DNA from 3 places in the Butyrivibrio sp. ob235 genome. Region 3 is predicted to be linked to each of the others. Evidence: predicted binding sites of a transcription regulator. Region 3 holds the regulator's gene; each other region holds the start of a gene.

What was found. Region 3 encodes Rex, which represses fermentation and respiration genes when NADH is low (regulators of the CRP and FNR family bind a similar motif). Its sites were predicted from a motif close to ATTGTTAANTANTTAACAAT; they were not measured.
Region 1: a site for Rex is predicted at 8,557-8,576, ahead of pflB (formate C-acetyltransferase). Genes of this name have one in related genera too.
Region 2: a site for Rex is predicted at 2,161-2,180, ahead of pckA (phosphoenolpyruvate carboxykinase (ATP)). Genes of this name have one in related genera too.

What each region holds. Positions count from the first base shown of each region.
Region 1 covers NZ_FOBE01000004.1:80,341-90,818, reverse strand. The annotation lists gene BMW61_RS05385 (ABC transporter permease subunit) at 1-793, opposite strand, end outside; gene BMW61_RS05380 (LacI family DNA-binding transcriptional regulator) at 812-1,858, opposite strand; gene BMW61_RS05375 (right-handed parallel beta-helix repeat-containing protein) at 2,102-4,093, shown strand; gene mgtE (magnesium transporter) at 4,295-5,650, opposite strand; gene pflB (formate C-acetyltransferase) at 6,048-8,312, opposite strand; gene pflA (pyruvate formate-lyase-activating protein) at 8,705-9,430, opposite strand; gene hypB (hydrogenase nickel incorporation protein HypB) at 9,430-10,095, opposite strand; gene BMW61_RS05350 (Na/Pi cotransporter family protein) at 10,107-10,478, opposite strand, start outside.
Region 2 covers NZ_FOBE01000013.1:1,362-11,839, forward strand. The annotation lists gene BMW61_RS10645 (HD domain-containing protein) at 1-340, shown strand, start outside; gene pckA (phosphoenolpyruvate carboxykinase (ATP)) at 444-2,057, opposite strand; gene BMW61_RS10655 (aminotransferase class I/II-fold pyridoxal phosphate-dependent enzyme) at 2,302-3,747, shown strand; gene BMW61_RS10660 (nucleoside/nucleotide kinase family protein) at 3,787-4,377, shown strand; gene BMW61_RS10665 (YaaR family protein) at 4,390-4,830, shown strand; gene BMW61_RS10670 (DNA polymerase III subunit) at 4,858-5,889, shown strand; partial or broken gene BMW61_RS22725 (PSP1 domain-containing protein) at 5,893-6,783, shown strand; gene BMW61_RS10680 (tRNA1(Val) (adenine(37)-N6)-methyltransferase) at 7,223-7,978, shown strand; gene rsmI (16S rRNA (cytidine(1402)-2'-O)-methyltransferase) at 7,968-8,825, shown strand; gene BMW61_RS10690 (restriction endonuclease) at 8,906-9,355, shown strand; gene BMW61_RS10695 (hypothetical protein) at 9,467-10,027, opposite strand; gene BMW61_RS10700 (xylulokinase) at 10,361-10,478, shown strand, end outside.
Region 3 covers NZ_FOBE01000001.1:107,527-118,004, forward strand. The annotation lists gene BMW61_RS00440 (FAD-dependent oxidoreductase) at 1-2,303, shown strand, start outside; gene BMW61_RS00445 (ABC-F family ATP-binding cassette domain-containing protein) at 2,306-4,300, shown strand; gene BMW61_RS00450 (hypothetical protein) at 4,369-4,704, opposite strand; gene BMW61_RS00455 (redox-sensing transcriptional repressor Rex) at 5,006-5,656, shown strand; gene BMW61_RS00460 (hypothetical protein) at 5,689-6,372, shown strand; gene BMW61_RS00465 (NAD(P)H-hydrate dehydratase) at 6,350-7,993, shown strand; gene alr (alanine racemase) at 8,042-9,247, shown strand; gene BMW61_RS00475 (hypothetical protein) at 9,406-10,374, opposite strand.

The DNA of each region.
Region 1 (10,478 bases), on a different contig from region 3:
TACCCATTGCCATGTTATACACGTACAGGTCGAGAACCTGGATGTAATCCTTGTTAAATGCGTTCTGGAATACGTAGTACTGCTCCATTCCGTTATTCAGGAAGTTTGCAACGTTCAGAACCAGAAGAACAAAGTATGTCGGTAACAGACTCGGGATTGTAATATGCCAGATAATCTGCATTCTGGTCGCACCATCAACTCTTGCGGCCTGAATCATCTCATCGTCAATACTTGAAATCGCTGCGATGTACATAATTGCCGCCCAGCCCAGGTTTTTCCAGGTAAGCCATAACCACTGCGTGAACCACACATGCTCTGATGACTGAAGGAAAAGTATCGGAGTACTGATGACACCCATTTTCATAAGAAGGGAATTCATCATACCTGTACTGTTAAATAATGAAAATGCGATGGAATATACCATAACCCAGCTGACAAAGTTAGGAAGTGTTGTGACTGTCTGTACAAACTTTCTGAACTTCACGCCCCTGATCTCATTGAGAAATACTGCGAACAGCATGGGGAGCCAGCTTGTTCCGAGCGTAAGTCCGCTCATTGCAAAGGTATTTTTCAGAACCTGAATGATCTGTTTGATCTTTACATCACTGCTTACAAGAGATTTAAACCACTTAAAGCCTACAAACGCACTGTTTGCCAAAGTCTTCGGCGGTTTGTAATCATAGAATGCGTAGAGCCATCCATACAGCGGGTAATAACAAAAGAGCATAACCAGCACTATAAACGGCAGCACCATCAAAAATAACTTTAATGAATAAGCTTTTTTCTTAGTCAACTTGCACCTCCACCCAAATCATCTTCTACATACAGATTTTCTTATTTCCATCGAACACGGTATCCTTACAACCTTAGGCTCCGCAGGTAATTCTTCAGGCTGATCATTCTCAAGCATATCTATCAGCAAATCTGCGCTTATCCTTCCTATCTCCGCAAGCGGGAGTGTCGTAGTTGTAAGCGGCGGATAGAAGTATTCCGAAATACTCTCGTTATCAAAACCGGCAACTGCAATCTCTTTTCCTATCTGAAGTCCGCACTCGATAAGATAATCATAAATTCCACCGGTCATCTTATCTGAAATACCAAAAAATGCTGTCACTCCCTGAGGAAGAAGTGTCTTAGCACCCTCGTACCCCGACTCTCTGCTCCAATCTCCGTAATACACAAGATTAGGATCAAAGAGAATGCCGTTTTCAAAAAGTGCTCTCTGATATCCCAAAAGTCTCTGAGCTGTGTGTATATTCTCAGCCCTTCCTCCAACGAATCCGATGCGCTTATGTCCGTTCTTTACAAGGTAAGATGTTACTTCATAGGCGCTTTTCTCATCCTCGATAACCACCGACGGGATTGCCGGTGAATTCGACAGTGAGTAGCACATGACTGTAGGAAGATTAAAATTTTCGTTGTAAAAATTGATAATTCTTGTATGTCCCGCAAGGTAAATCACGCCTTCAGCCCTGGCCGAAAGAACATCCTGCAACACCGGATCCAGAACAGAATGATAATCTTTATCCTGGTCATACCAGGTATCCTGCCATCTGTCATAGAGACGAAGGTTATGAACGTATACATGGTAATCATGTTTTTCACACTGTTCCATTATGCTCTCAATTATCGGGGGAGACGTGAACTGTGCTATATCCTCGGTAACAATCGAGATTATTTTCGTACGATTGGTCCGGAGTCCTTTTGCCATGTAGTTTGGTTTATAACCTGTTTCCTCGATAACCTGTAAGATACGCTTCCTGGTTGCTTCACTCGTCTTCGCTTTACCGTTTATAACATTTGATACCGTGGCCGCCGAAACATTGCATATTTCTGCGACTTCTTTGAGAGTTACCATTTGAGCTCCAGTCAATATTGTTTGGGTTATTTGACGAAAACTTTTTAAGTAAATCGTTTAACTACAGGATAATTTTATTAACTTTTTTAACTTATGTCAACTACAACATTTGGTAATATGTATAAAATTATTGCTCTTTTTCATAATTTGTTGTGCATATTATTGACAATCCGCTCTGTTAATCGTAACATGAAAAAAATTAAGTTTAACGTTTAATCAAACACATTATTGGAGGAAAAAGGAATGATTTATTATGTTGACGCATCCGCTTTCCGCGACGGCGATGGAAGCGAAAAAAGGCCCTTCAGACATATAAACGATGCAGCAAAGATTGCTGTAGCAGGAGATGAGATACTTGTCAAACCCGGTATCTACAGAGAGCAGGTCATCCCTCAGAACAAAGGAGAAAAGGATGCCCGGATTACTTATCGCTCCACCGAGCCTCTGGGAGCAGTGATCACCGGTGCTGAACCGCTTACAGGCTGGAAGAAGGTAAAGGGAAATGTCTGGAGCGCAAGAATAAATAATGCTATTTTCGGGAACTATAACCCCTATATAGAGAGGGTTTACGGGGACTGGTATTTTTCACCGAAGATCCGTCATACAGGCTCCATTTTCCTTAATGACGTAATGATGCACGAGACAGACTCTCTAAAGGAGTGCGAGAAAGCCGAAGCCAATCCCTTTGCCTGGAATCAGGAGGAGGCATCATTTCTCTGGTACACAGAGCAGGATGGCGATGATACAGTTATCTATGCCAATTTTCATAAGCTTGATCCCAATAAGGAAAAGACTGAAATCGTTGTAAGAAGAAACTGCTTCATGCCTGACAAAAATCATGTGGATTATATAACCGTCAGCGGATTTAATATCAACAAAGCAGCTACCACCTGGGCTCCGCCTGCAGCTTACCAGGATGGTATGATAGGCCCTCACTGGAGTAAGGGCTGGATAATCGAGGATTGCGAGATCTGGGGAAGCAGATGCTGCGGTATCTCTCTCGGAAAATATCTCGATCCCGAAAACGACATGTACTTCACCAAGAATCATGTAAAGAGTCCCACTCAGATGGAGCGCGACGCCGTTTGCCGCGGTCAGTTCCACGGATGGCTCAAGGAAAAAATCGGTCACCATATCATAAGACGCTGCCACATTCACCACTGCGAACAGACCGGTATCGTCGGTCGTATGGGTGGAGTATTCTCCATCATCGAGGATTGCCACATCCACCACGTATGCAATTCACAGCAGCTTGGTGGTGCGGAAACCGCAGGAATAAAGCTCCATGCTGCCATCGATGTGACTATAAGGCGAAACCATATCCACAATTGTATTATGGGTGTTTGGCTTGACTGGCAGGCTCAGGGTGCCAGAGTAACCCAGAACCTCATGCATGACAACTGCCGTCCGGAAGGTCTTGAGCAGGCTCCCGGTGCCATGTTCAACACAGATGTGTTTATTGAGGTGGGTCACGGTCCTACTCTTATTGATAACAATATCCTCCTCTCACCAGTTGCCATAACAATTCCGAGTGAAGGTATTGCTGTAATCCACAATCTGATACTTGGCGGCTTTTCACTTATTAACTCAGGTGTGGACAGTATTGTTTCAGGGCAGAGAGAGCCTCGCTACACACCTTACCACATCCGTCACCGCACCGAGGTTGCCGGCTTCATGACGATTCTCCACGGCGATGACAGAATTTACAACAACATCTTCCTGCAGCAGTACAAGATTCATGATAAAAAGAAGACCGCTGCGGATGCCGACTACGAGGCAGTTGGAACAGCACCTTTTGATATCTTCCCCACCTATGAGGACTGGATGGATCAGTTTGATTTTGAGAAACACCCCGACATGGGCGGACTTGCAGAAGCGCACTTTGGCCATCTTCCTGTTTGGATTGACGGCAACGCATACTTCGGTGGCGCCAATGTTTACAAGAAGGAAAAGAATAAGCTGGTAGATAAAAAGTCCAAAGTGTCCGTTTCAGTAGTGGAGAAAAAGGGCAGCTGGTATATTAAGTCAGACCTCTTCGGAAAGCTCGGAGATTTCTCCTGCAATATTCTTACTACCGAAGCACTCGGAAAAGCTTTTGAGCCTGAACAGTACTTTGAGAATCCGGACGGAAGCCCAATCACCTTCGACAAGGATTACTTCGGAGCACACAGAGACCCTGCTGCGATTCCGGGTCCCTTCGCAGAATTTGAAGGGAAAGAAATTAAGGTATTCTAATGTCTTCCCCTCATCCGGCGCTTCGCGCCACCTTCCCCCCAAGGGGAAGGCGAGGAAATTATTGCTCCCCAAGGAGAATGCGAGAAAAATATTGCCTTCCCCCTCTGGGGAAGGTGTCAGCGAAGCTGACGGATGAGGGTTTAAAAGAGGCTGCCACACCTGTGACAGCCTCTTTTTTAAATCCATCAATTATATCTTTGTCTATACAGCTAAATGCAGTAATTGGGTTGCAATTGTGAAGTATGCAAGAAGTGAGATCGCATCCACAATTGTTGTGATCATAGGTGACGCCATTACTGCGGGGTCGAAGCCAAGCTTGTCTGCACACATAGGAAGAAGACAACCTATACTCTTTGCAATAATTACTACAATAACAAGTGTCAGGCAGACAACTGCAGCTACAGGGATTGCAAGTCTGTCTATGACAAGTAGCTTAACAAAGTTTGCAACTGAAAGCGTAACGCCGCAAAGTACCGCAACTCTTGCTTCCTTCCACCAAACCTTGAAGAGGTCCGCAAATTCTATCTCTCCAAGCGACAAGCTACGAATAATTGATACGCTCGCCTGCGAACCGGCGTTACCGCCCGTATCCATCAGCATAGGGATATATGCTGTAAGTACCACATAAGCGGATAACGCATCCGAGAACTTTGTAATTATAGCTCCCGTGAAGGTTGCACTTATCATCAAAAACAGAAGCCATGGCATTCTGTTTTTATATACATCCAAAATACCGATACGCGAATATGGCTTATCGGAAGGGATGATAGCTGCCATCTTCTCGATATCCTCGGTAGCCTCTTCTTCAATGATGTCGACAACGTCATCGATGGTGATGATACCGATCATTCTGTTCTCGTTATCAACCACGGGCATCACTGTGAAGTCGTACTTCTTGAACATGTTGGCAGCTTCTTCCTGGTCAGTCATAGTGTTAATACTAATGACATGGGTATTCATGATGTCACCGATTTTTTCATCGCCGTCCTTAATGAGCAGATAGCGAAGGGCTACGGTACCGACCAGTATCCTCTGATTTGTAACAACGTAACAGGTATTTACTGTCTCTGAATCAAGACCGATTTTCTTAATTCTGGCAATAGCCTGTTCAACCGTCATGTATTCCTTGAGGTCAACATACTCCACTGTCATTATGGAGCCCGCGGAATCCTCAGGGTATCTGAGCAGATGGTTTATATCCGCTCTTGTATCAGGTCTTGCGTTCGCAAGAATCTTCTTTACAATACTTGCAGGCATCTCTTCCAAAAGGTCTGTCGCATCATCGGCCATCAGGTTATCGATGATGTTGCCGGCTTCCTTATCGGACAGAGATTGAATAATGTACTGCTGATCCTCAATTTCGAGGTTGGCAAATACGTCCGCAGCCATGTCCTTTGGCAGGATGCGGAACATTTTTAATGAGTCTTCATTTTCCATGTCGTCCATGATAGCAGCGATATCCGCAGTATTCATCTCAGCAAAAGTCTGACGAAGCTTGGTATACTGCTTGCTCTCAAGGAGTTCACGGATTACGTCAATGATTGTATTTTCTTCCATGGGAATCTCCTTTCGGTGTGGTTTTTATTAAGTTTGTACTTCGAGGCAGAGGATTATCGCTACTTACATGTTTAATCTTCTTCATAAAACCACCACCTTTCCTTTGGAGATTTCCCGAATTTGCGGGATTTGTCTTTAAGAAACTTTTAGAACAACCTTTAGTTTATCACATTTTCATCAAAAATTGATATGCCTTATATAAAAAAACATAAAATCGCATCTTTCTTTACCCCTCATCCGGCGCTACGCGCCACCTTCCCCCAAAAAGGGGAAGGCAATATTATTTCTAGATAAACAGGCGCCCCGGACATATATGTGGATTTAAACCGATTCTTGCGTTCTTTGCAATGAGGTTTAAAAACACATATATGTCCGGGGCGCCGTACTCATTCGATTATTACATGGATTCGTGGCAAGTTCTGTTAATTACGTCCATCTGCTGCTCACGAGTGAGGTCGATGAACTTAACTGCGTAACCTGATACACGGATTGTGAAGTTAGCATACTCAGGCTTTTCAGGATGCTCCATAGCGTCCTTGAGCTTCTCAACACCAAATACGTTAACGTTGAGGTGGTGTGCTCCCTGATCGAAGTAACCGTCCATTACGTTTACAAGTCTGTCCGCACGCTCATCGTCGTCGTGACCAAGTGCACCGGGATTGATGGTCTGTGTATTTGAGATACCATCAAGCGCATACTCGTAAGGAAGCTTTGCTACTGAGTTAAGTGAAGCAAGGAGTCCGCTCTGCTCTGCGCCGTAAGCCGGGTTAGCACCGGGTGCAAAAGGAGCAAATGCAGGTCTTCCATCCGGAAGAGCACCTGTAGCCTTACCGTAAACAACGTTTGAAGTAATTGTAAGGATAGATGTTGTAGGCTCTGAGTTTCTGTATGTGTGGTTCTTCTTAACCTTCTTGAGGAAAGTCTTGAGGAGCCATACAGCGATCTCGTCTGCTCTCTCATCGTCGTTACCGTACTTCGGGAAATCTCCCTCGATCTTGTAATCTACAACAAGACCTGACTCATCTCTTACAGTCTTAACCTTTGCATACTTGATAGCGCAAAGTGAGTCAACTACGTGTGAGAAGCCTGCGATACCTGTAGCGAATGTACGACGTACATCTGTATCGATAAGAGCCATCTCAGCTGCTTCATAATAGTACTTATCATGCATATACTGGATAAGATTGAGGATATTTACATAGAGGCTTGCAAGCCAATCCATCATCTTATCGTACTTCTTCATAACCTCATCATAATCAAGGTACTCAGATGTGATAGGTGCATATTCAGGACCTACCTGCATGTGGTTACCCTGCTTGTCAAGGAACTTCTCATCCTTACCGCCGTTGATAGCGTAAAGAAGACACTTAGCAAGGTTAGCTCTTGCTCCGAAGAACTGCATCTCCTTACCTGTCTGAGTAGCTGATACACAGCAGCAAATGCTGTAATCATCACCCCATACAGGGCGCATAACATCATCGTTCTCGTACTGGATAGAAGATGTTGTAACTGAAATCTTAGCAGCATACTTCTTGAAGTTCTTGGGAAGTCTGCTTGAATAGAGAACTGTAAGGTTGGGCTCAGGTGAAGGTCCCATGTTCTCAAGTGTGTGAAGGAATCTGTAGTCGTTCTTTGTAACCATGTGACGACCGTCCATTCCCAGTCCGCCAACCTCAAGTGTTGCCCAAACCGGATCTCCTGAGAAGAGCTGGTTGTAGCTGGGGATACGAGCAAACTTAACCATACGGCACTTCATAACAAGATGGTCGATAAGCTCCTGAGCCTCAGACTCAGTAAGTGTACCCTCCTTAAGGTCTCTCTCAATATAAATATCAAGGAATGTAGAAACACGTCCAACTGACATTGCAGCACCGTTCTGTGTCTTGATAGCTGCAAGGTATCCGAAGTATAGCCACTGAACTGCTTCTCTTGCATTGTTAGCAGGCTGTGAAATATCGAATCCGTAAACAGCTGCCATCTCCTTCATTCCGCGAAGAGCTCTCATTTGCTCTGCGATCTCTTCTCTCTGACGGATAACATCATCAGTCATAACGCCGCATCCGCAAAGTGAGAAGTCTTCCTTCTTCTGCTCGATAAGGAAGTCGATACCGTAAAGTGCCACTCTTCTGTAGTCACCGACGATACGTCCGCGGCCGTATGTATCCGGAAGTCCTGTAACGATGTGGCTGTGACGAGCTGCCATCATCTCAGGTGTATATGCATCAAAAACTGCCTGATTGTGTGTCTTGTGATACTCAGTAAAAATCTTGTGGAATTTCTCATTTACCTTGAAGCCATAGGTATCAGCAGCCTGCTCAGCCATTTTGATACCGCCGTAAGGCATGAATGCTCTCTTAAGAGGCTTGTCAGTCTGAAGACCTACAACAGTCTCAAGATCCTTCATGGACTCGTCGATATAGCCGGGGCCATATGCTGTAAGACCTGATACAACCTCTGTCTCGCACTCGAGAACGCCGCCATTAGCACGCTCCTCTTTCTGCAATTCCTGAAGTCTGCCCCAGAGCTTATCTGTAGCCTCTGTAGCGTCAGCAAGGAAGCTCTCGTCTCCCTCATACATTGTATAGTTATTCTGGATAAAGTCTCTTAAGTTAACTTCGTCAGTCCACTTATTGCCTTTAAATCCTCTCCACTGTTCTCTCATAATATCTGCTCCTCTCTTTCTTGAAAACCGATACCACCCTCGAAATCTATTGCAAGTTGCAAAAGCAACATAATAGGAAAGAATTGCATGCCAAAATCAAAACCACTATATATTGTGTATTATAAATCATAAACCACAATATGTATATTTAAACTTTGACACCCGATTGGTATTTTTACACATACCGTTATATATTTCAACCTAAAACCGCGAAAAAAAGCCAAAGTTGATAACTTTTGTCAACTTTGGCAATTTTTTAACATATATTGTATTTCTATTGTGTATTTTTATCCCCTCATCCGGCGCTTCGCGCCACCTGTCTCCGCTCCGCTCCGGTCCGCGCAAAGCCGACGTCCCCCGGACGTCGTGCGCCCCCAAGGGGAAGGCGTAGATCATTCTCTTAGAATTCTAACCGCGTTCTCGACACGATCGGGGCTTGGCGCTTCCACGCCTTCAAGCTGATAAGGGATTCCCAGTTCTTCCCATTTATACTGTCCAAGAGAATGGTACGGAAGAACATCTACTCTCTTAACATTTGTAAGCGTATCAAGGAATTCTCTCGTTCTTTTCAGATAATCGTCATTATCCGTGATTCCCGGAACAAGCACATGTCTTATCCAGACAGGCTTACCTGTTTCCGAGAGATATCTTAGGCATTCAAGAATATTCTCATTTGGTTTTCCCGTGAGTTTTATATGCTCTTCATTATCTATGTGCTTGATATCCACCAGGAGAAGATCGGTATACTCCAAGAGCTCCTTGAACTTCGAAAAAAATGGTTCCTCTTTGGTAAACGGCTGCGCAGCAGTATCAATGCAGGTATTTATTCCTCTTGCCTTTGCCTCTTTGAAAAGCTCCAGAAGAAAATCCAGCTGTAAAAGCGGCTCACCTCCACTGACTGTGATTCCGCCCTCATCTCCCCAGTAACCTTTATAGCGCTCAGCTTTATCCAGGATTTCAGTTGCCGTCCTCAGATCATTGGATTCCGGATTCCAGGTGTCCGCATTATGGCAATACTTACATCTAAGATTGCAGCCTTTTAAAAATATGATAAAACGAACCCCCGGTCCATCAACTGAACCGAAGGTTTCTATTGAATGAATTCGTCCTTGTGTCATTACTTCTTCCAGTCTTCAACTTGAGCGCTGAGCCACTCTGCAAACTTATCCACTCCCTCACCTGTCTTGGCGCAGATAGGAATAATCTCAGCCTTAGGATTTCTCATGTGAATGTATTCCTTACATTTCTCAAGATCAAAATCAAAGTAAGGAGCAACATCGATCTTGTTAATAAGAACAACGTCGCAGATGCTGAACATAAGAGGATACTTGAGGGGCTTGTCGTGACCTTCCGGAACAGAAAGGATCATCGCATTCTTGGAAGCTCCTGTATCAAACTCTGCAGGACATACAAGATTTCCTACATTCTCTAAGATAGCCAGATCAACATCTCCCTCTACAAGGGCATCAAGGCCCTGTCTTGTCATATCAGCATCAAGATGGCACATACCGCCTGTGTGGAGCTGAATTGCTTTTACTCCGGTCTCTGCAATCTTCTTGGTATCAACATCGGAATCGATATCAGCTTCCATAACACCGATTTTATACTTGTCCTTAAGTGCATTGATTGTTGCCTTGAGAGTTGTGGTCTTTCCCGATCCCGGTGAAGACATAAGGTTCAAAAGGAAAATCCCTTTATCCTTAAGCTCTTTTCTAAGGAGATCGGCTCTCTCATCATTACTTTCAAACACGCTTCTTTTTAATTCAATAATTCTTGTACTCATTTTTATTCCTTTTATTCCTTTTCTTCTTTTACATCGTCTTCATTAACTTTTTCTTCTTTTGACTTCTCTTCTTTCGACTTCTTCGATTTTTCTTTCTTATCTTTTTTATCCTTGGATTTACTCTTATCTTTTCCGGATTCTTTGTCCTTTGACTTCTCTTTGTCCTTGGGCTTGCCGGACAGCTTATCCTTAACCTTTTCGGACAGCTTATCCTTCTTCTTGACGCCTGCTGCCGCAAGAGCCTCATCTATGATCTCTTCGTCCTCAGACTTCATGATATCCACAAGTACTGCATGGTTTTCAGCGAACGAAGGATCTATTTCATCCTCATCCTCGAAGCCCTTCTTCATAGCGGGAAGTCTGTACTTTCTCTCATATAGATC
Region 2 (10,478 bases), on a different contig from region 3:
AGACCTGGTAAGGGGAGCTCTGTTACACGATTATTTCCTTTATGACTGGCATAAGGACGGCAAAGATAAGGGTAACGTACATCCTAAGCTTCATGGCTTTTTTCACCCCTCTACGGCCCTTAAAAACGCAAGTAGGGACTTCGTATTATCTGAACGTGAAAAGGACATCATAAAGAAGCATATGTGGCCATTAACGGTAATACCGCCTATGTGTAGGGAAGCTTGGATTGTTACGATGGCTGATAAGTATTGTTCAGCTATGGAGACCTTTGGACTTCATAAGGCAAAGATAAGAGCCAGATACATTGATTTACCGGCTCAGGATATAGAGAGACTATAAATCATATTCATAACTTTAATGATTATATTATTTACAATAATAAGCAAATAAAAAGCGTCGGCATTCAAGCCGACGCTTTAATTATTTTATTTTGAGATTAAGATCAAAGCTTAGGACCAGCTGCTACAAGAGCTTTACCTGCATCATTGCCTTCATACTTCTTGAAGTTCTTTGTGAATCTCTCTGCAAGATCCTTTGCCTTTGCTTCCCATTCAGAAGCATCTGCATATGTATCACGAGGATCAAGAATTGCAGGATCAACACCCGGAAGTGATGTAGGAACTTCGAAATCAAAGATCGGGATCTTCTTTGTCTCAGCCTTGTTTACATCGCCGTTAAGGATTGCATCGATGATTCCACGAGTATCCTTAATGGAGATACGCTTGCCTGTGCCGTTCCAACCTGTGTTAACAAGGTAAGCCTTAGCACCAGACTTCTGCATCTTTTTAACGAGCTCTTCACCATACTTTGTAGGATGAAGCTCAAGGAATGCCTGACCGAAGCAAGCTGAGAATGTAGGAGTGGGCTCTGTGATGCCACGCTCTGTACCAGCAAGCTTAGCTGTGAAGCCTGACAGGAAGTAGTACTGAGTCTGCTCAGGTGTAAGGATTGATACTGGAGGAAGTACTCCAAATGCATCAGCTGAAAGGAAGATAACGTTCTGAGCATCAGGACCAGCAGAAATCTTGTTAACTTTTGAAGCGATGTTGCTGATGTGGCTGATAGGATAAGATACACGAGTGTTCTCTGTAACGCTCTTATCATCAAAGTCGATCTTACCATTTGCATCAACTGTTACGTTCTCAAGAAGAGCATCTCTCTTGATTGCGTTGTAGATGTCGGGCTCAGCGTCCTTATCAAGACCGATAACCTTAGCATAGCAGCCGCCCTCGAAGTTGAATACTCCGTTGTCGTCCCAGCCGTGCTCATCATCACCGATAAGAAGTCTCTTAGGATCTGTTGAAAGAGTTGTCTTACCTGTTCCTGAAAGACCGAAGAAGATAGCAGTGTTCTTACCTTCCATATCAGTATTAGCTGAGCAGTGCATGGAAGCCATGCCCTTAAGAGGAAGGTAGTAGTTCATCATTGAGAACATACCCTTCTTCATTTCTCCGCCGTACCATGTGTTGATGATAACCTGCTCACGGCTTGTGATATTGAATGCTACGCAAGTCTCGGAGTTAAGGCCGAGTTCTTTGTAGTTGTCAACCTTAGCTTTTGATGCGTTGTAAACAACGAAATCAGGCTCGAAAGAAGCAAGCTCTTCATCTGTAGGAACGATGAACATATTCTTAATGAAGTGAGCCTGCCAAGCAACCTCAACGATGAAACGAACTGCCATACGGGAATCCTTGTTAGCACCGCAGAATGCATCAACAACGAAAAGTCTCTTGTCGCAAAGCTCTTTCTTAGCGATATCCTTAACTGTAGCCCATACTTCTTCGCTCATGGGATGGTTGTCGTTCTTATACTCGTCAGATGTCCACCAAACGGTATCCTTTGAGTTGGAATCCATAACGATGTACTTATCTTTAGGAGAACGTCCTGTGTAGATACCTGTCATAACATTAACAGCACCGAGTTCAGTATCCTGACCTACTTCGAATCCCTCAAGACCGGCCTTCTTCTCTTCTTCGTAAAGTGTTTCGTAAGAAGGGTTGTGCACGATCTCAGTTGTGCCTGTAATGCCATACTGTGTTAAATTGATTTCTGCCATTTCTTTAACTCCTTTTCTTTTTCTATTGTGATATCTGTTTGTAAAGAACAGATAAACGCTCCAAAACTTATTATACAATACATTTAGGTAAAAATAATATAAAATTGCTATAAATTTAACAAAACGTTCAGAAATTATCTAAGAAAAAGGCGGGTTTGAATACATAAAACAGATAAAGTATCATATTTGTAAGAGAAATACCTCTCAAAGACATTGAATTTCTAAACAGAAGATGGAAGTGTATATGAAAAAAGAAGAGAGTCTAAGAGACTGCCTTGAAAATTTAAAAAACAGTGATTTGTACCCATTTCACATGCCGGGACATAAAAGAAACCCGGGCGCAGGCGAGATGGCAAGATATATGGATATTGATATTACCGAGATTGATGACTACGACAATCTCCATGATGCAGACGGAATTATTCTAAGGGCGGAGGAGCGTGCTAACGCTCTATACGGAGCAGATGAAACGCATTTTCTTGTAAACGGAAGTTCAAGCGGAGTATTGGCGGCGATTTCTGCGGTTGCAGGCAGGGGTGAGAAAATCATAGCAGGAAGGAATGCCCATAAATCCTTTTATCATGCAGTCTACCTTCGTGAACTGGATGTCACATATATCCTACCGGATCCGGAAGGTCTGGTTAACCCAAAGGATATCGAAGATGCTTTTGATAAAAACCCTGGAATAAAGGCTGTTTTTATAACTTCGCCAACCTATGAAGGCATGGTGTCTGATGTAAAGAAAATAGCACAGATTACACATAAAAATGGGGCAATCCTGGTGGTTGATGAAGCTCATGGGGCGCATTTCGGACTTTATAAAAAGCTGCCAGAAAGCTCCGTGACCGAAGGCGCGGATATAGTGATACATAGCCTTCACAAGACATTGGCGGCAATGACTCAGACAGCACTTATTCATGTGAAGGGTGACAGAGTAGACCGTGAAAAACTTAGAAGGTTTTTAAGAATATATCAGACGAGCAGTCCTTCATATGTGCTGATGGCATCGATAGATTCCTGTATAAAGGACATTAATGACAATGGTAAGGAAGTATTTGAAAGGCTGATATATTTCAGAAAATGGATTGAGGCGGAAACAGCAGATCTCACATGGATAAGGATTCCTCATTTTTCAAAACGACAGGATCCAGGGAAGGTACTCATATGCTCTGCTGACGGCGCTATTACGGGACAACGGATATATGATATACTTCGATTAGAATATAAATTGCAGCCGGAGATGGCCGGTGATACTTATGCACTGGCTATAATAACGGGATATGATACCGAAGATGGAATTTCAAGGCTTATAGAAGCGGTAAAAGAACTGGACACCAGGATAGAGAATGAAAAAAGTAATTGTTTAGGGAGTGCTCGGAACAAAAAAGACAAAAAGGAAAATATTGAACAGAGTAGCGGGTCGACAGAACTTCCGAAAACAGTAATCCCTTTCTATAAGGCTTGGGATGCAGCTATGGAGGAAATTGATTTAACAAGGGCGGCCGGAAGGATTGCGGGAGACTTCATCAATCTATATCCTCCTGGAATACCCCTGGTGATACCGGGAGAAGCCATTGATAAAGAGCTCGTTCGGAAAATCGGAGAATATATTAATGATGGAAGAAATGTTCAGGGTGTGAAGATCTCAGCAAAGGGAGAAAGGACCGTAAAGGTTGTGGCGCCGATGTAACATTTTTTCTGAAAAAATAAAATTGGGAAAAGATATAAAATGGGCAAGATTTATTTGATCATGGGCAGGAGCTCGTGTGGAAAAGATACAATATATAAAAAGCTTTTGGAGCGAGGAAAGCTCGATCTTAAAAAGGTTATTATTTACACTACAAGGCCAATGCGCGAAAAGGAAATGGACGGAGTTCAGTATTATTTTTGCAGCATAGAGCGTTATGAAAAATACAAAGAAGACCGTAAAATAATAGAGGAACGTACTTACAACACAATGTACGGACCCTGGCACTATTTCACGGTGGATGACGGACAGATAGATCTAAGTGAGGGAAATTACCTCATGATTGGGACAGTAGATATGTATGTCTCAATCAGGGAGTACTTTGGTGAGCAGAATGTCGTGCCGCTGATGATAAATGTTAGTGACGGCATGATAATGCAGAGAGCCATGAAGAGAGAGCTAAAGCAGGAAGAGCCCAAATACGATGAGATGTGCAGAAGATTCCTTGCGGATAAAGCGGATTATTCGGATGAGAGGCTTAAGGGTGCGGGGATAGACAGAACCTTCGACAATGACGGAGAACTGGAAGCCTGCCTTGATGAGATTGAGAGCTTTATCTTATCTGAAAAGTGATGAGGACATATTATGGATATAAGGATTGACAATGTTCAACCAACTTCACAGGTCCAACAGACACAGCCTCAGCAGGAGGTGAGCGGGGATTTTAAGTTCACACTTACAAGTAAGATCGAGGACTCGGCACTCGCAGAGCGCCTTAATCTGATGATGCAGGATATCGTGCAGCAGGGAAAACAGATTGCCAAGAAAAACGATATCAGGGACATGCAAAGATACCGCTTCCTTATCAAGGATTTTTTGAATGAAGTAGTCACAAGGTCCCACGCCTTTTCACGTGAAAACTTCCTGGACAGACGAGGACGCCACAGAGTATACGGAATAATCAGACTTGTGGATGAAAATCTCGATGAACTGGCTCAGGAGCTCGTTAAGGATGAGAAGGACAATATAAGCATACTTGCCAAGATAGGCCAGATTCAGGGACTTCTACTGGACATTTTTACATAAACATATACTTAGGAGGAACGAGCGCAGATGGCGCGTTTTTCAGACATAATAGAGCAGGATCAGATAAAAGAGCATATGCAAAATGCTATCAGGACCGGCAAAATATCCCACGCCTACATAATTTCCGGCGATGTTGGAAGCGGAAAGAAAATGATAGCAAGGACCTTTGCAAAAACGATTCTGTGTGAAAACAAGCAAGAAATAGGTGGATATATTGAAAATTGCGGGGAGTGTCACTACTGCAAGCAGGCGGAGAGCGGATCACATCCTGATATCAGAATTGTGGCTCATGAAAAGCCAACTTCAATAGGCGTTGATGAGATCAGAGATCAGGTTTGCGATGACGTATATATAAAACCCTACTCAGATCACAAAATATATCTTATTCCCGATGGGGAGCTCATGACGCAGCAGGCCCAGAATGCCCTTCTAAAGACGCTGGAGGAGCCGCCTGCTTATGCGACTATCATCATTTTGACATCCAATATCGATGCGTTTCTTCCGACTATTTTGAGCAGATGTATAGTATTTCCGATAAAGCCGGTGAGAGATGATCTGATACAAAAATACCTCATGGAAAAGAGGAAGGTTGTGGATTACAAGGCTCACCTTGCCGTGTCCTTTGCGCAGGGAAATGTGGGAAAGGCAATCCAGCTTGCGGAAGATGAGAGTTTTGAAAAGCTGAAAAATGATGCGATAGATCTGACGGCAAGGCTTCCTAAAGCGCAGATAAGCGATGTAATTGCAAGGCTTCAACTGCTGCTGACACCGGAGGGCAGCAGCGAGAAAAAACCGGATGCACTTTTAACAAACGATTTTCTTGATGTGCTTATGTTCTACGTCAGAGATATCCTGGTGTATAAGGCAGAGGGGAGCGCGGATCACTTGATTTTCGCGGATAAACTGTCGTATATTAGTAGTGTTACGGAAAAATGTTCCTATAAGGAAATTGATAATATATTAAAGGCAATTGACAGGGCCAGAAACAGGATTCATTCCAATGTAAACAGTCTTATGACCCTTGAGATGCTGATGCTTGATATAAAGGAGAATTTATAATATATGACCAGGGTTATCGGCGTAAGATTCAGAACGGCCGGCAAGATCTATTATTTTGATCCGGGTAATTTTGAAATAAAAAAGGGCGACCATGTAATTGTTGAGACAGCGAGGGGAGTTGAGTACGGAACAGTACTTTCCGATCCCAAGGATGTTGATGACAGCGAGGTTACAAAGCCCCTCAAGGCCGTACTTCGCATGGCGAATGAGAAGGACGACGAACAGGAAAAGAGCAACAGAACAAGGGAGAAGGAAGCTTTCAGGATCTGCAAGGAAAAGATAATTAAGCATGGTCTTGAGATGAAGCTTATAGATGCTGAGTACACCTTTGATAATAACAAGGTGCTGTTTTATTTTACTGCGGATGGCAGAATCGATTTCAGAGATCTGGTAAAGGATCTCGCATCAGAGTTTAAGACCAGAATAGAGCTCAGGCAGATCGGTGTAAGAGATGAGACTAAGATAATCGGAGGATACGGAATCTGCGGCAGACCGCTTTGCTGCCATTCCTATCTTGCGGATTTTATCCCTGTTTCCATAAAAATGGCTAAGGAGCAGAATCTTTCACTTAATCCGACAAAGATTTCCGGTGTTTGCGGAAGACTTATGTGCTGCCTGAAAAACGAAGAGGATGTATACGAGGAACTCAACCGCAAGATGCCCGGAGTTGGTGATATCGTTAAGACAAGCGATGAACTTGAGGGTGAAGTTGCAAGTGTAAATATCCTCAGACAGACAGTGAAGATTCTTGTTGACGTGGATGATGAGAAGGAAGTTCACGAGTGCAATGTAGACGACCTTACTCTTGTGAGAAAGAAGCAGAAGCATAAGCAGAATCAGCCAAAGGAGAAGGATGCAGACGAAGAGGCTGCAAAGGCTTTGGAGCAGCAGGATAAGAATCAGGCTCCTTCCCAGGCAAAGAAGCAGAATAATTATCAGGACAGAAAGCAGAATGCTCCTCAGGAGAAAAATCAGAAAAAGGAAGCTGATGCAGACAAGGAAGTAAATCGCGCAAATGCTGATAATTCTGAAGCTTCGGCAGCAGGTTCTGCTGATAGTGTGAAGGATAAGGAAAGCACACCTGACAGAAATCAGAGTAAAGAGCAGAATCCTGGCAAAGATCAGAATTCTAATAAAGATCAGAATACGAATAAAGACCAGAGAAATTTCGATAAGAAGAACAGAAAAAAGAATTTCAATAAAAAAGGTCAGAACAACCGCAGTAAGAATCAGGACAACAGAAACCAGAATAATAGAGACCGAAACAATAAGAATCAGGGCAACAGAGATTCCGGAAAAGATAACAGAAACCAGAATCGCAGCGAGGGAGCGGATGGAAAACAGCAAAACTAACGAGTTTTTCCTAAAACCCGGAGAGAGACTTGATGATCTTCAGCGAAATGAGCTAATGATCATCCAGGATCCGGAGAGGTTCTGCTTCGGGATGGATGCGGTACTGCTATCGGGATTTGCTACGGCCACAAAAGGTGACCGGGTTCTTGACCTTGGTACGGGAACCGGCATTATTCCACTTTTGATGTCAGCGAAAACTGATGCAGAGGAGCTGATAGGTCTCGAAATACAAGAGGATAGTGCGGACATGGCAAGAAGGAGCGTTTGCTATAACAAGCTGCAGGACCGTGTCCGAATAGTTTGCGGAGATATAAAAGAGGCGGAGAAAATATTTGAACCTGCCTCTTTTGACGTTGTAACAACAAATCCGCCCTATATGATAAAGGGACATGGGCTGACAAATCCTGATAGTCCCAAAGCTATAGCCCGGCATGAAGTACTTTGTGACCTGAAGGACGTCATGAGGGCGGCCAAGATAATGCTTCATCCCGGCGGAAAGTTTTTTATGGTTCACAGACCGTTCAGGCTTGCGGAGATACTTGCCTGTATGCAGGAAAACAGGATTGAGCCAAAGCGTATACGGATGGTCCACCCTTATATCGATAAGGAACCGAGTATGGTACTTATAGAAGGTGCAAGGGACGGAAAGCCAAGGCTTTCGGTGGATCCGCCGCTTATCATATACGATGAACCGGGGAAGTACGGTAGAGAGATGGTTGAAAATTATGGATTCTAAAACCGGCATGTTATACCTCTGTGCAACACCCATAGGGAATCTTGGAGACATTACGGAGAGGGTACTTGAGACACTTCGCAGTGTCGACATTATTGCGGCAGAGGATACCAGAAACAGCATAAAACTGCTCAATCATTTCGATATTCATACGGAAATGACGAGCTATCACGAATATAATAAGGTCGAAAAGGCAGAATATCTGATACGTCTGATGCAGGAGGGCAAGGATATTGCTCTCATAACGGATGCGGGAACGCCTGCAATTTCGGATCCTGGAGAAGTTCTTGTGCGCATGTGCCACGAGGCAGGAATTACAGTGACCTCGCTTCCCGGACCGGCGGCTTGCATTACAGCGCTTACCTTGTCTGGCCTTAACACCAGAAGATTTGTATTCGAAGGATTTTTGCCGGGACTTGATGACAAAAAGGAGCGAAGACGAATTCTCGAGCAGCTTCGGGATGAGCACAGAACAATCATTATGTATGAAGCACCCCATCATTTAAGGGGAACACTTAATGATTTAAGAGATGCACTTGGTAATAGGAAGCTCACAGTATGCAGGGAGCTAACGAAACGTTTCGAGGAAATAATGCCAACCACGATAGAAGGTGCGGTTACTTATTATGAGGAAAATGAGCCCCGCGGGGAATATGTTCTTGTAATAGAAGGGATAAGTCTGGATGAGCTGGACAGGCAGCAGAGGCAGGAATGGTCGAAGATGAGCCTTCAGGATCACATGGCTTACTATGAAAATGGAGGCATGAGCCACAAGGATGCAATGAAGCAGGTTGCTGCCGACAGAGGAGTCGGGAAGCGCGAGATCTACAAGGCGCTCCTGGAGGATTAAATAGATTATTCTAATGGATGGAAGAATAAAATGTCTTCCCCCACTGGGGGAAGGTGCCCGAAGGGCGGATGAGAGGCATTTTGAGCATAAATAATAACATAATACTTATATCGATTTTAATAGCCGTAATCTTACTAATCCTGCTCGTCCTTCTGCTGATAATCCGAATACGCAGGCATCGCCCTCTTCCGATGGATGAACTTGAGGGACATGACTTTGAGTATTACTGTGCGGACCTGTTAAAAGCACACGGATTTATTGATGTTGAAGTTACGAAGGGTAGCGGAGATTTCGGAGCAGATATACTTGCGGAAAAAGACGGCATCAGCTATGCCGTGCAGTGCAAGTGCTATGATAAACCCATCGGAGTAAAGGCGGTTCAGGAAGTTTACGCAGGCCGTGATTATTACGACTGTATGGTGGGAGTTGTAATGACGAATCAATATTTCACGGCACCTGCTGTGGAACTTGCAAAGAAATTGAAGATTATGCTGTGGGATAGGGGATATATAGATTCCATGGAGGAATGATACCAAAAAGGCTGTCGTACCAAAAGCGGTACGACAGCCTTTCTTACGATTCTTTCATAGTTACACATCCGATAATTAGGCTCTCATTAGTCTTAAGTTACCTAATATAGCTTATTTCCATCCAAGGCAATCCTTGTATGTCTCTTCTGTTCCGGCTGCGAGGTTGCCACCCTGGAAGATATAGATCTGGTTATCGGAAGCTTTAAGGTTGAGTGCGATCTGTCTGTCGTTAACTTTCTCAACAGCGATAGTATTGAACTTCTCACCATGCATTGATACAGCAACGATATCTGAAGGCATATCAAAACCATCTTTAACATGTAATACTACTCTGCCACCGGAAAGAAGGGGCGGAAGCTTAACGCCGAAAGCGCAAACAATTGTTGAACCATGTGCTGCAGCTACAGACTGAGCTGTTCCTGTATAATTAGGAAATACATGGAATAAATCTGCTGTCATGCCGGATTTCTCCTGACCTTCGATAGTGCAGTCGCCTACACCTGAAGATACGGGAACGAAATCATTGGTCTCAAGCCAGAGTCCGCTAAGAACTGCGTTGTTAGTATACTCACCGGGAAGTAATCTGCCGGGAGCCATGGGAGCTGCGCATACGGAAATAGACATAGCGCAAACCATAACTGCTGCTAAAGCGAAAGAAACAATTTTCTTCATTTGAATTTCCTCCTTAATACGATTAAGTTTCGGATGTAACTACGTCACTGCCAAACATCATAGCGTATAGATATAAATATAACATTTAGATAATATAAAGAATTTATTAAATAAGGATGTAAAAAACGCCATACGGCATGGGGACTGAGTCTCAGATTATTTTATTATTTGCTAAAGAAATTTGGATTGAAATAAACAAGTTGTACATATAAATCGTCAGAAAGTTGTACAAAATGCCTACACAAATAGCATTGACCGTGTATAATATCGCGGCTATGATAGAATCTTGGAGAGGAATCTTCTGATTGAAAAAAGGAAAAGGAGAATAGAATTATGGGAGATGCAAAAAGTGCTATTGTTGAGGGAAAAACATTACTCGGAATAGAATTTGGTTCCACAAGAATCAAAGCGGTTCTTACCGATATGGATAACAACCCGATTGCGCAGGGTT
Region 3 (10,478 bases):
GCATTACTCAGATGGTTCCTCCCGGAGGAGCAGGTGTAGGTATGCACGTTATTCCTGTTGAGAAAGCTATCAGCATTGAGAATACATCAGTCCCTGTTGAGCATCTTTCAAGATGGATTGATATGTATGATAAATACGGTATCTCCGAGTGTTCCTGCAGAAAACAGCAGACAATGCGCGGAGAGGGAAGCGGTGAGATTCGCGGTGACTACTGTATCGGAATGGGCGATATGGCTGAGTATATGGAAAGCCGTGGAATTGGCCATTATGTAAGCAAGGAAGAAGTTTACGAGATTCTTGAGCGTGCAGAGCGCCACGGATATGTTCACCAGATTACAAATATCGATGGAGAAGGAAAAATAGTTGCTATCTGTAACTGTGCTCCCGGTGTATGTAATGCACTTCGTACATCACAGCTTTACAACACACCCAACCTTTCTGCATCTGCATACCGCGCACATGTCGAGAAGGATAAGTGCGTTGCCTGCGGAAAATGTGTTGAGGTATGTCCTGCAGGTGCAGCTAAGCTTGGTCAGAAGCTTTGCAAAAAGGATGGCTCACAGGTTACTTATCCTAAACAGGAACTTCCTAATTCCAAGAAGTGGGGACCTGAAAAGTGGAATTACAATTATCGTGATGACAATAAAGTGAACTGCTATGAAACAGGTACAGCTCCCTGTAAGACAGCATGCCCCGTACATCTTTCCGTTCAGGGATATATCAAGATGGCTGCAGAAGGAAGATATGAGGATGCCCTTAAGCTTATAAAGCAGGATAATCCGCTTCCGATGATCTGTGGTGCTGTATGTAACAGACGCTGTGAGGATGCTTGTACAAGAGGTACTATCGATCAGCCTCTGGCTATCGATGAAATCAAGAAGTTCATAGCTTCTCTTGATCTTGAGAAGGATTCAAGATATGTTCCGCTTTGCGAGAAGCACGACGGCGGAATGTGGTCAGATGACTACAAGATGGCTATTATCGGGGGAGGCCCCGCAGGACTTTCCGCAGCATATTTCCTCAGAAGAGACGGTTATCCGGTAACAGTATTCGAGAAGGAAAAGAGACCAGGTGGAATGCTTATGAACGGTATTCCCAGCTATCGTCTTGAAAAAGATATCATCGAGGCCGAGATTGACGTTATGAAGCAGATGGGCGTAGAGTTCAAGTGCGGCGTTGAAGTAGGTAAGGATGTTACTATCGAGGAACTCAGGAAACAGGGGTATAAGGCATTTTTCCTTGCAATCGGATGCCAGGGCGGAAGACTTGCAGGTGTTCCCGGTGAGGACGCTGAGGGAGTTCAGACAGGTGTTGATTTCCTCAGAAAGGTTAACCTTGATCACAGTGTAAGATTAAATGGCGACACTGTTGTTGTCGGCGGTGGTAACGTAGCAATCGACGTTGCAAGAACTGCAGTAAGAGCAGGTGCTACAAAGGTGACAATGCTTTGCCTTGAGAGTGAAAAAGAAATGCCTGCCGCAAAGGATGAAGTTGAGGAAGCTAAAGAAGAAGGCATTGAAGTATTAAACGGATGGGGGCCTAAGGAAATTCTTACTGAAAACGGTAAGGTTACAGGCATAGTATTCAAAAAATGTACTTCTGTAAAGGATCCTGACGGAAGATTCAATCCTAAGTACGATGAGAACGAGACCATCACTATTAAATGTGAGAACGTTCTTCAGTCCATTGGACAGTCAATTGTATGGGGTGACCTTCTTAAGGGAACCAAGGTTGAACTTCGTCCTAACGGTGGAGTTATTGCTGATTCACTTACACTTCAGACTGCAGAGCCTGATATTTTTGCAGGCGGAGATGTATTTACAGGTCCCAGATTTGCAATTGATGCTATCGCAGGTGGTAGAGAAGCATGCGTTTCAATGAACCGTTTTGTACATCCCGGAAACAGACTTGACCTTGCAAGAGACAGAAGAGAGTTTATAGAACTTGATAAGGATGATATACTTGTTGAGAGCTTTGACAATGCTCCGCGTCAAATTCCTGGCAAAAAAGCCGGAATTGCAAAGGATACCTTTGACGATCTTCGCCTTACCCTCACAGAGGAGCAGGTAAAGAAAGAGGCAAACAGATGCCTTGGATGCGGTGCAACTACTGTTGATGAAAACAAATGTATCGGTTGCGGTCTGTGCACAACAAAATGCGAATTTGATGCAATTCATCTTAGCAGGGATATACCTGAAGCAAGTACTATGGTAAGATCAGAGGATAAGCTCAAAATGGTCGGACCGTATGCTGCGAAGCGTGCGGCCAAAATAGTAATTAACAAGGTGAAAGGTAACAAATAATTTTGGTACTAAACTGTCATGATCTTTCAAAATCCTTCGATGGTAAGGATGTTTTGAAGGGAGTATCTTTTCATATTGAGGATAACGAGAAGGCTGCGATAGTAGGAATAAACGGTGCAGGGAAGACGACGCTCATCAGAATGATTATTGGTGAGCTTACTCCCGATACCGGATCGGTTACGTTCTCAAGAGACACGACTTTTGGATATCTTGCTCAGAATCAGAACATAGACAGTGCGCACAGCATCTATGAAGAGCTTCGCGAGATGAAAAGGGATGTTATTGATCTGGAGACTGAGATACGAGCTGCGGAAGCTCAGATGGATATTCTTCGCGGCGAAGAACTTGATCTGCTCATGGAACGCTATGCTCAGATGAACCACGAATTCCAGCTTAAAAACGGTTATGCCTGGGAGAGTGAGGTCATTGGTGTAGCAAAAGGTCTCGGATTTTCTGAGGATGAATTCGATAAGAAAACATCGACGCTTTCCGGAGGGCAGAAGACCAGAGTGGCTTTGGGTAAGCTTCTTTTGCAGAGCCCGGATCTTATAATTCTCGATGAGCCTACAAACCATCTCGATATGAACTCCATAAGGTGGCTTGAGGGTTATCTTATGAATTATAAGGGTGCAGTGCTTATTGTATCCCATGACAGATACTTTCTGGATCGTATCGCCCAAAAAGTGATCGAAATAGATCAGACAAATGCTGATGTTTATATTGGAAACTATACTGCATATGCTAAAAAACGCGAGCAGATCAGAGCTGCCAAGCTGAAGGCATATCTGAATCAGCAGGCAGAAATTAAGCATCAGGAAGAAGTTATAGATAAGCTTAAACAGTTTAACCGTGAAAAGAGTATCAAACGTGCCGAGAGCAGAGAGAAGATGCTCGATAAGATAGAACGTCTTGAGAAGCCCACGGAGGTAAGGGATGATATGCGTATAACCCTTACACCTAACTGCGTGAGCGGTAATGACGTAATGCATGTTGAGAGTATTGCCAAATCCTTTGGAAATGAGCAGCTCTTTAAGGATATTTCTTTTGATATTAAGAGGGGTGAGCGTGTTGCAATTATCGGCGATAACGGAACCGGTAAGACAACAATGCTTAAAATCATTAATGGCATGGAGACTCTTGATGAAGGAGAAATCATTCTCGGTGTAAAGGTTCATGTCGGTTATTACGATCAGGAACATCAGGTTCTTCACAATGAAAAGACTCTTTTTGAAGAATTATCCGATGCATATCCGTCAATGAATAATACTGAGATCAGGAACACTCTTGCAGCGTTTCTTTTTACCGGTGATGATGTGTTTAAACGCATCGGAGATCTTTCCGGTGGAGAGAAGGGAAGGGTTTCACTTGCAAAGCTTATGCTTTCAGAAGCTAATTTCCTGATTCTCGATGAGCCTACGAACCACCTAGATATTACCAGCAAGGAAATTCTTGAGGATGCTCTTTGCGGATATGAAGGAACTGTTTTATATGTCAGCCATGACAGATATTTTATAAACAAAACAGCGACCAGAATACTTGATCTTACTCACGGATCACTGGTTAATTATATTGGTAACTACGATTACTATATGGAGCATTGTGAGGAACAGACAGCTCGTGCTATTGCTGAAAAAGGAGATAATTCCTCTTTTGGCAGAGGAATCGAGATGGATTCCGCAGATGCTGTTTCAGGTTCGGGGTTTGGCAAGCTTGCTTCAAAAGGAAGTACTTCCGATGCTGATTCCGGTTCAGGTGCAGCAGACTGGAAAGCACAAAAAGAAGAAGCAGCAAGAAAGCGTAAACAGGAAGCTGCTCTGAAAAAATGTGAAGATGAGATAGCTAAGTTGGAAGAGAGGAATGAGATAATAAATGAAGAACTCTCAGATCCTGATGTAGCGACCGATCTTGCTAAGGTTCGAAAGCTATCCGATGAACTTTCATCAAACGAAGAACGCCTTTCGGAACTCTATGATGAATGGGAAACCTTATCTGAGTAATCAAAAAAGAAGCTCTTTCAAGGACTAACTTGGAAGAACTTCTTTTTTACTTTTCTCATTTAAAACCCTTATGCAAAAGCATCAAAGGAACTACCGGGTTGACTGTAGGAATAACCTGACATATCACGTCCGTAACCTACCGTTGTGTTACCGAATTTTGAAGCAATCTGATTATATTGCTGGCTTACTTTCAGAGCTTCATCCTTGCCATCGGTACTGGCAACTTCACCGACTTTTACTTCCTGAGCATTAGGATAAACGACAGGAGCAACAGTGGCGATATCACCAACAGCCTTATGCTTGTCATACACATCCGATACAGGAGCCTGATTGGATACTGTATAATTCATAGGCCTTGCCTGGTACATATTGTAAGCACCTAATCCATCAATTGACATTCCCATATTTTTATCTCCAACTTCTAAAAAACTACATAGGAAGATATGGTTATTATAATTTCCAATTCGAAACAATTCATAAACTGGGTATTAAAGAAAAAATAAAAATGCATATTTCTGAAAACTAATTTCATCAGATATTATCTACGTTGAAACATATTTTCAAATTTGTATTAATGACAAATAAAATTATTGTAAAGTCAATTTATAAGATTGACGAAAATTTAACAGATAGTATAATTAAAATTAGCCGAATTTACAGGGTAATAAATAACATAATTTTTTCGGTGTCAGTCATGGAGGATGTATGGCGAGAAAAGAAATATCTCAGGCTGTTATCAGCCGATTGCCCCGCTATTTCAGATACTTAGGTGAACTGAAAAGTCAGGGAATAGATAGAGTTTCATCTCAGGAACTCAGCGATATTATGAAGGTTACTGCTTCACAGATCAGGCAGGATTTTAATAATTTCGGAGGCTTCGGACAACAAGGCTACGGCTATAATGTTGAGTACTTATATGAGGAAATAGGTAAGATACTCGGCCTTGACAGGGAGCATACACTTATCATTATTGGGGCAGGTCATCTTGGACAGGCTCTTTCCGGTTATAACAATTTCTTCAACAGAGGATTTATATTTAAAGGAGCTTTTGATTTAAATCCTAAGCTTCATGGTAAGAAAATACGTGATATTGAGATCAGACCTGTCGAAGAGATTGAACAGTTTGTAAAAGAAAATAAGATAGAGATTGCGGTCCTTGCAATACCTAAGGATCAGGCTGTTCCTATGGCGGATAAACTTGTAAAATGCGGCATAAAGGCTATATGGAATTTCGCACATGTTGATCTTGATCTTCCTGAGAATGTTCAGGTCGAAAATGTTCATCTGTCAGATTCGCTTATGAAACTTTCATATAGCATTGATAGATATGAAAATAATCACAACTCCAGGAAATAACAAGTGATTTAAACCGCTTGGAGGATGCCGGTATGGCTAATAACGACTATTCTGATGCTCTTGTCGGAAAGGATATTCCGATTCTTTCCAAGGATGAAAAATGGCAACAGCTTTTCCTTCTTAGTCCCAAAACTCCCAAAATAAAGGAGCTTGAGGCTGAGCTTAATAAGCTTGTGAACATACAGGAAAAGACAAGGGAAAAAATTAAGGACATAAAGAGGCTTAAGAAAAAGCTTCTCGGTGAGATTGTTGTCCTAAGAGATGATGCGGGAAAGAATCCAAAGAGGCGGAAGAAGATTGAGGCCGAAATTGATGATCATACACGCCTTATCAAGGAGTGCAATGATAAGATAGAGGAGTGCGAGGACGATATGCTCGGACTTCCCAGAGAGATTTATCAGATCGATTATCAGCTCATGATCGAGACGATGAATATCTTTTATAAAAGAATGCATGATAATACCCTCGAAATCGATGCTGTTGATGAGTGGATATCAAAAGTAAGGGTACAGCTGAAAAAGAATATTATCCGAATGCAGGAAAAAGAGCTCGAAAACTTTAATGTATATTCCTATATGCACAACATTTTCGGACCTGAAGTTATTGATCTCTTTGATCTAAAGTACGATCCTGAAAAACGACACCCTGTAATCAGACCCGGAATGACTGAACGCGATGGGATAATAGTAGAAGATGAAAAATTTACCGATAATTGATAAAAATTCAAATTATGTTGTAAGCGCTGCCGAGATGAAGCGATGTGATGCGGCTACAATCTCCGAGTTCGGAGTGCCGCAGGATGTTCTTATGGAAAGGGCGGCGCTTTCTATATGCAAATATGTAAAAAAAGCTCTTCCGGAGGGTGGTAAGGTTCTGATTCTTGCGGGAAGCGGGAATAACGGCGGTGATGGAATTGCAGCGGCCAGACTTCTTTTTCAGGATAAAATACCTGTCACGCTTGTTCTTGTTAATCACAGTCTAAGTGATAAGGCTTCAAATACAAAAAGGACTTCCGCATGTAGCTCACAGCTGAAAATAGCATTGTCCTATGGCCTTAATGTCGTGGATTTTGATCAGTCCAAACTTGGCTCTCAAATAAAAAAATGTGACGTAATAATTGATGCCATGCTGGGAATAGGCTGCTCAAGGGACCTTACGGGGGATTATTCAGCCGCGGTATGGGAAATCAATTATTCAAGAGAAGATTATGATGGGAAATTCCCACATGTTATAGCAGCTGACATACCAACAGGTATTAATTCGGATACGGGGCAGGTACATGGCTATGCAATAAGGGCAGATGAGACAGTGACCTTTGGCTTTTTGAAAATGGGGCTTGTTTTTTATCCTGGAGCTGCTCATGCAGGTGAGATACATATAGTGAATGTGGGTATCACTGAGGATGGCTTTTTGAAGGATTATCCCAAATTTAAGTATGTTGACATCCCTGATAAAAAGGAAATCCCGGTTAAGCTGCTGCCGCCAAGAAATCCTGCGGGTAATAAAGGTTCGTTTGGGAAAGTTCTTGTGGTTGCCGGAAGTAAAAAAATAAGCGGTGCATGCATAATGGCTGCTGAGAGCTGCATTCGAAGCGGTGCCGGCATGATAAAGGTTTATACAGATGAGGCAAATCTCTCGGCTATTCAGACACTTCTGCCTGAAGCCATGACGGATACTTATACCGAAGAGGGATTCAATCTTTCTGATACTATTGAATATAGCAAAAGCAAAGAAGCTCTTATTTCAGCAATCGGATGGGCGGATGCTATAATATGCGGACCGGGAATAGGAATCAATAATTCTGCAAAAGAAATCATGAAGATTATTCTTCAAAATGCTGTGCTCCCTCTTATTCTTGATGCGGATGCACTTAATATCATATCATCCGAAAAAGATATAAGAGATCTTGTTTGCGCATACAATGCAGATATTATTATGACGCCTCATCTGGCTGAGTTTTCAAGACTTAGCGGTAAGGATATACATGATTGCAGGACTTGTATCATGGATGAGACGGCAAGACTTGCAAAAGAATTTCATGCGAGTATTATATGTAAGGACGCACGAAGTGTTATTTCCGACGGAGAAAGAAATTTTATTAATATAAGCGGAAATGATGGAATGGCGACTGCAGGAAGTGGTGATGTTCTTGCAGGTCTTTTGGGTGCGCTCGTTCTTTCAGGATACAGTGATGTCTTTGAAGCTGCTGTGGCCGGTGCTTATCTGCATGGTGTAGCAGGAGATATGGCGGCAGTAAAGCACGGAAGGCAGGGTATGACGGCAAGAGATATCTCAGGAAGTCTTCGAGATATTTTTTCCGGGAATATGAGCTGTTAAGCTTTGAGTTAAAAAACAAATATTATGAAATCAGAGGCAATATGAGAAATGCTTGATGAATATTCAAGAGTATATGCAAAGGTAGACTTGGATGCGATATCCCACAATGTGGATTGTATGTATAATTCGCTTCCGAGAAATACAAAAATGCTGGCTGTAGTTAAGACAGACGGCTATGGATTTGGTGCGGTTCCGATCGCAAGGATGCTCCAAAATGATGTTTATATATGGGGATTCGCAACAGCAACTGCAGAGGAAGCCTTTGAATTAAGAGAAGCAGGCGTAAGTAAGCCTATTCTTGTTTTAGGCTACACTTTCCCTTATGCATACGAGAGAATGCTCAGAGAGAATATAAGGCCTGCGGTTTTCAGATATGACATGTTGAATCATTTGTCAGAGCGTGTAAAAAAGAGACGAGCTCAGGGCGGAAAAGAGGTTTTTCATGTGCATATTGCAGTGGACTGTGGAATGAGCAGGATTGGAATTCGCCCTGATGCTGATGGCGAGAACTTTGTAAAAACTGCTCTTGCTACAGACGGAATAGAGGTTGAGGGTATTTTTACCCATTTTGCAAGAGCTGATGAGGCTGATCTTACCGATGCCCACACAAGACTTAAGGAGTTCGGTGATTTTGTTTCAAAAGTTGAAGAATATAACGGATACAAGATACCGATAGTGCATTGCTCAAATAGTGCAAGCATAATCGATATGCCCGAAGCTCATATGGATATGGTCAGGTGTGGTGTAACCATGTACGGCATGTGGCCTTCGGAAGAGGTGAGCAGAAATAAGATAGACATTAAGCCCGTAATGTCGTTATACAGCCATATATCATACATAAAGGATATCCCGGAGAACACTCCCGTGAGCTATGGCGGAACATTTGTGTCCGATAGGAGAATGAGAATTGCGACCATTCCGGTAGGTTATGGTGATGGTTATCCCAGAAGCCTTTCAGGCGGCAAGGGATATGTTCTTATTCATGGTGAAAAAGCCAGAATTCTCGGAAGAGTATGCATGGATCAGTTTATGGTGGATATATCCGGTATTCCCAATGCAAAAGAGGGAGATGAGGTTATCCTTATAGGCACTGCCGAAAGCTCTTTCGGAGAAGGAGAACCCGCTAGAATAACTGTCGAGGAGCTTGGTGAGATCAGCGGAAGATTTAACTATGAATTTACCTGCGATTTAAATCACCGCGTTCCAAGACTTTATGTCAAAGATGGAAAAATATTAAAGGATTTTGAGATTTAATAAAAAAAGCCTTTCCCTTGGGGGCGCTCGACGTCCGGGGTTGCTACTCGTCCGGGGGACGAGTGCTTAGCAACGACCGGAGTGGAACGTAGACCGTCGGTTCAGCGCGGACCGAAGCGGAGCGAAGACAGGTGTAAGCGAAGCTGACGGATGAGGGGTTACCCCAGCCTTTTTTTTGCCTCGCTGTATTGATGGTTTATCTCTTGCAAAGCGGAAGTATCACCATCCATATTATCCGGGTGATAGAGCTTTACAAGAGATTTATATTTTTTATTTGCTGAATCAAGGGTTGTGCATCCGGCAAAGAAGTCAAAGTGCTCAGCAGCAGAGCTGTGCTTAAATGGTTTATTAAAGCGGCTTTTTATTGGTTCTTCATCATATTCTGTATCATCAAAGTCTTCCTCATAATAGAGGTCTGATCCATTTTCATATTCCTCAAAATCTTCTTCATATTCATTATTGTAATCATCCTCATATTCATCTTCGTAGTCCTCTTCATAAAAATCATCAAGAGCTTTCTGTCTTTTTGTCTGACCGAAAGTATCATTTTCAAACTCATCGTGGTGTCTTTGAAGCCATCTGTCATAGCTCTTTTCGTTAAGCTTTCGTCCTACTGAAGGGAAAAGTCTGCGATATCTGGCTTTGAATACATCAGAAGACGATTTTCCTATAATTACGCTTCCGACAAGATATCCGAATAGATCTATCAGTACTGGGATGAGCAAAATTCTTCCCGCATAGACAAAGGTCCCTGCACCGATAAATACAAGAAATATCGGAACCGCAAGTATGAGCAGAAACAAAAACAGTATAAAATACATAAGAGTTCCACTGTACTGGGACAGAAGTGTAAGATATCCCTGAAGCGTTTCAAGGATAAGATTTTTCGTGCTTGTGGAATCAAAATTGATGGGAAGTATAGAAGACAGGACGTTTTCACCTGCAAAAACTTCTATTATCAAGGCAATAAAAAAAAGACTGTAAACAATTCCTGTAACAGGCAGTATAAGTAAGAACAGTCGCAGTAGCCAGAATAATAAGCGAAGGAAAAAACCTATCATATCGAAAATGTTTTTAATTATCCATATAAGTCCTTTTGTAAGGAACTCAAAAAATGCTGAAATCATATGCTTATTTTACTTTAACGAAAAAACGATGACAAGTGGGTAAGAAATTCTCGTTTTCTTGACTGTAAATACGCAAAATGCTATATTTTATTTTGACGCATTTT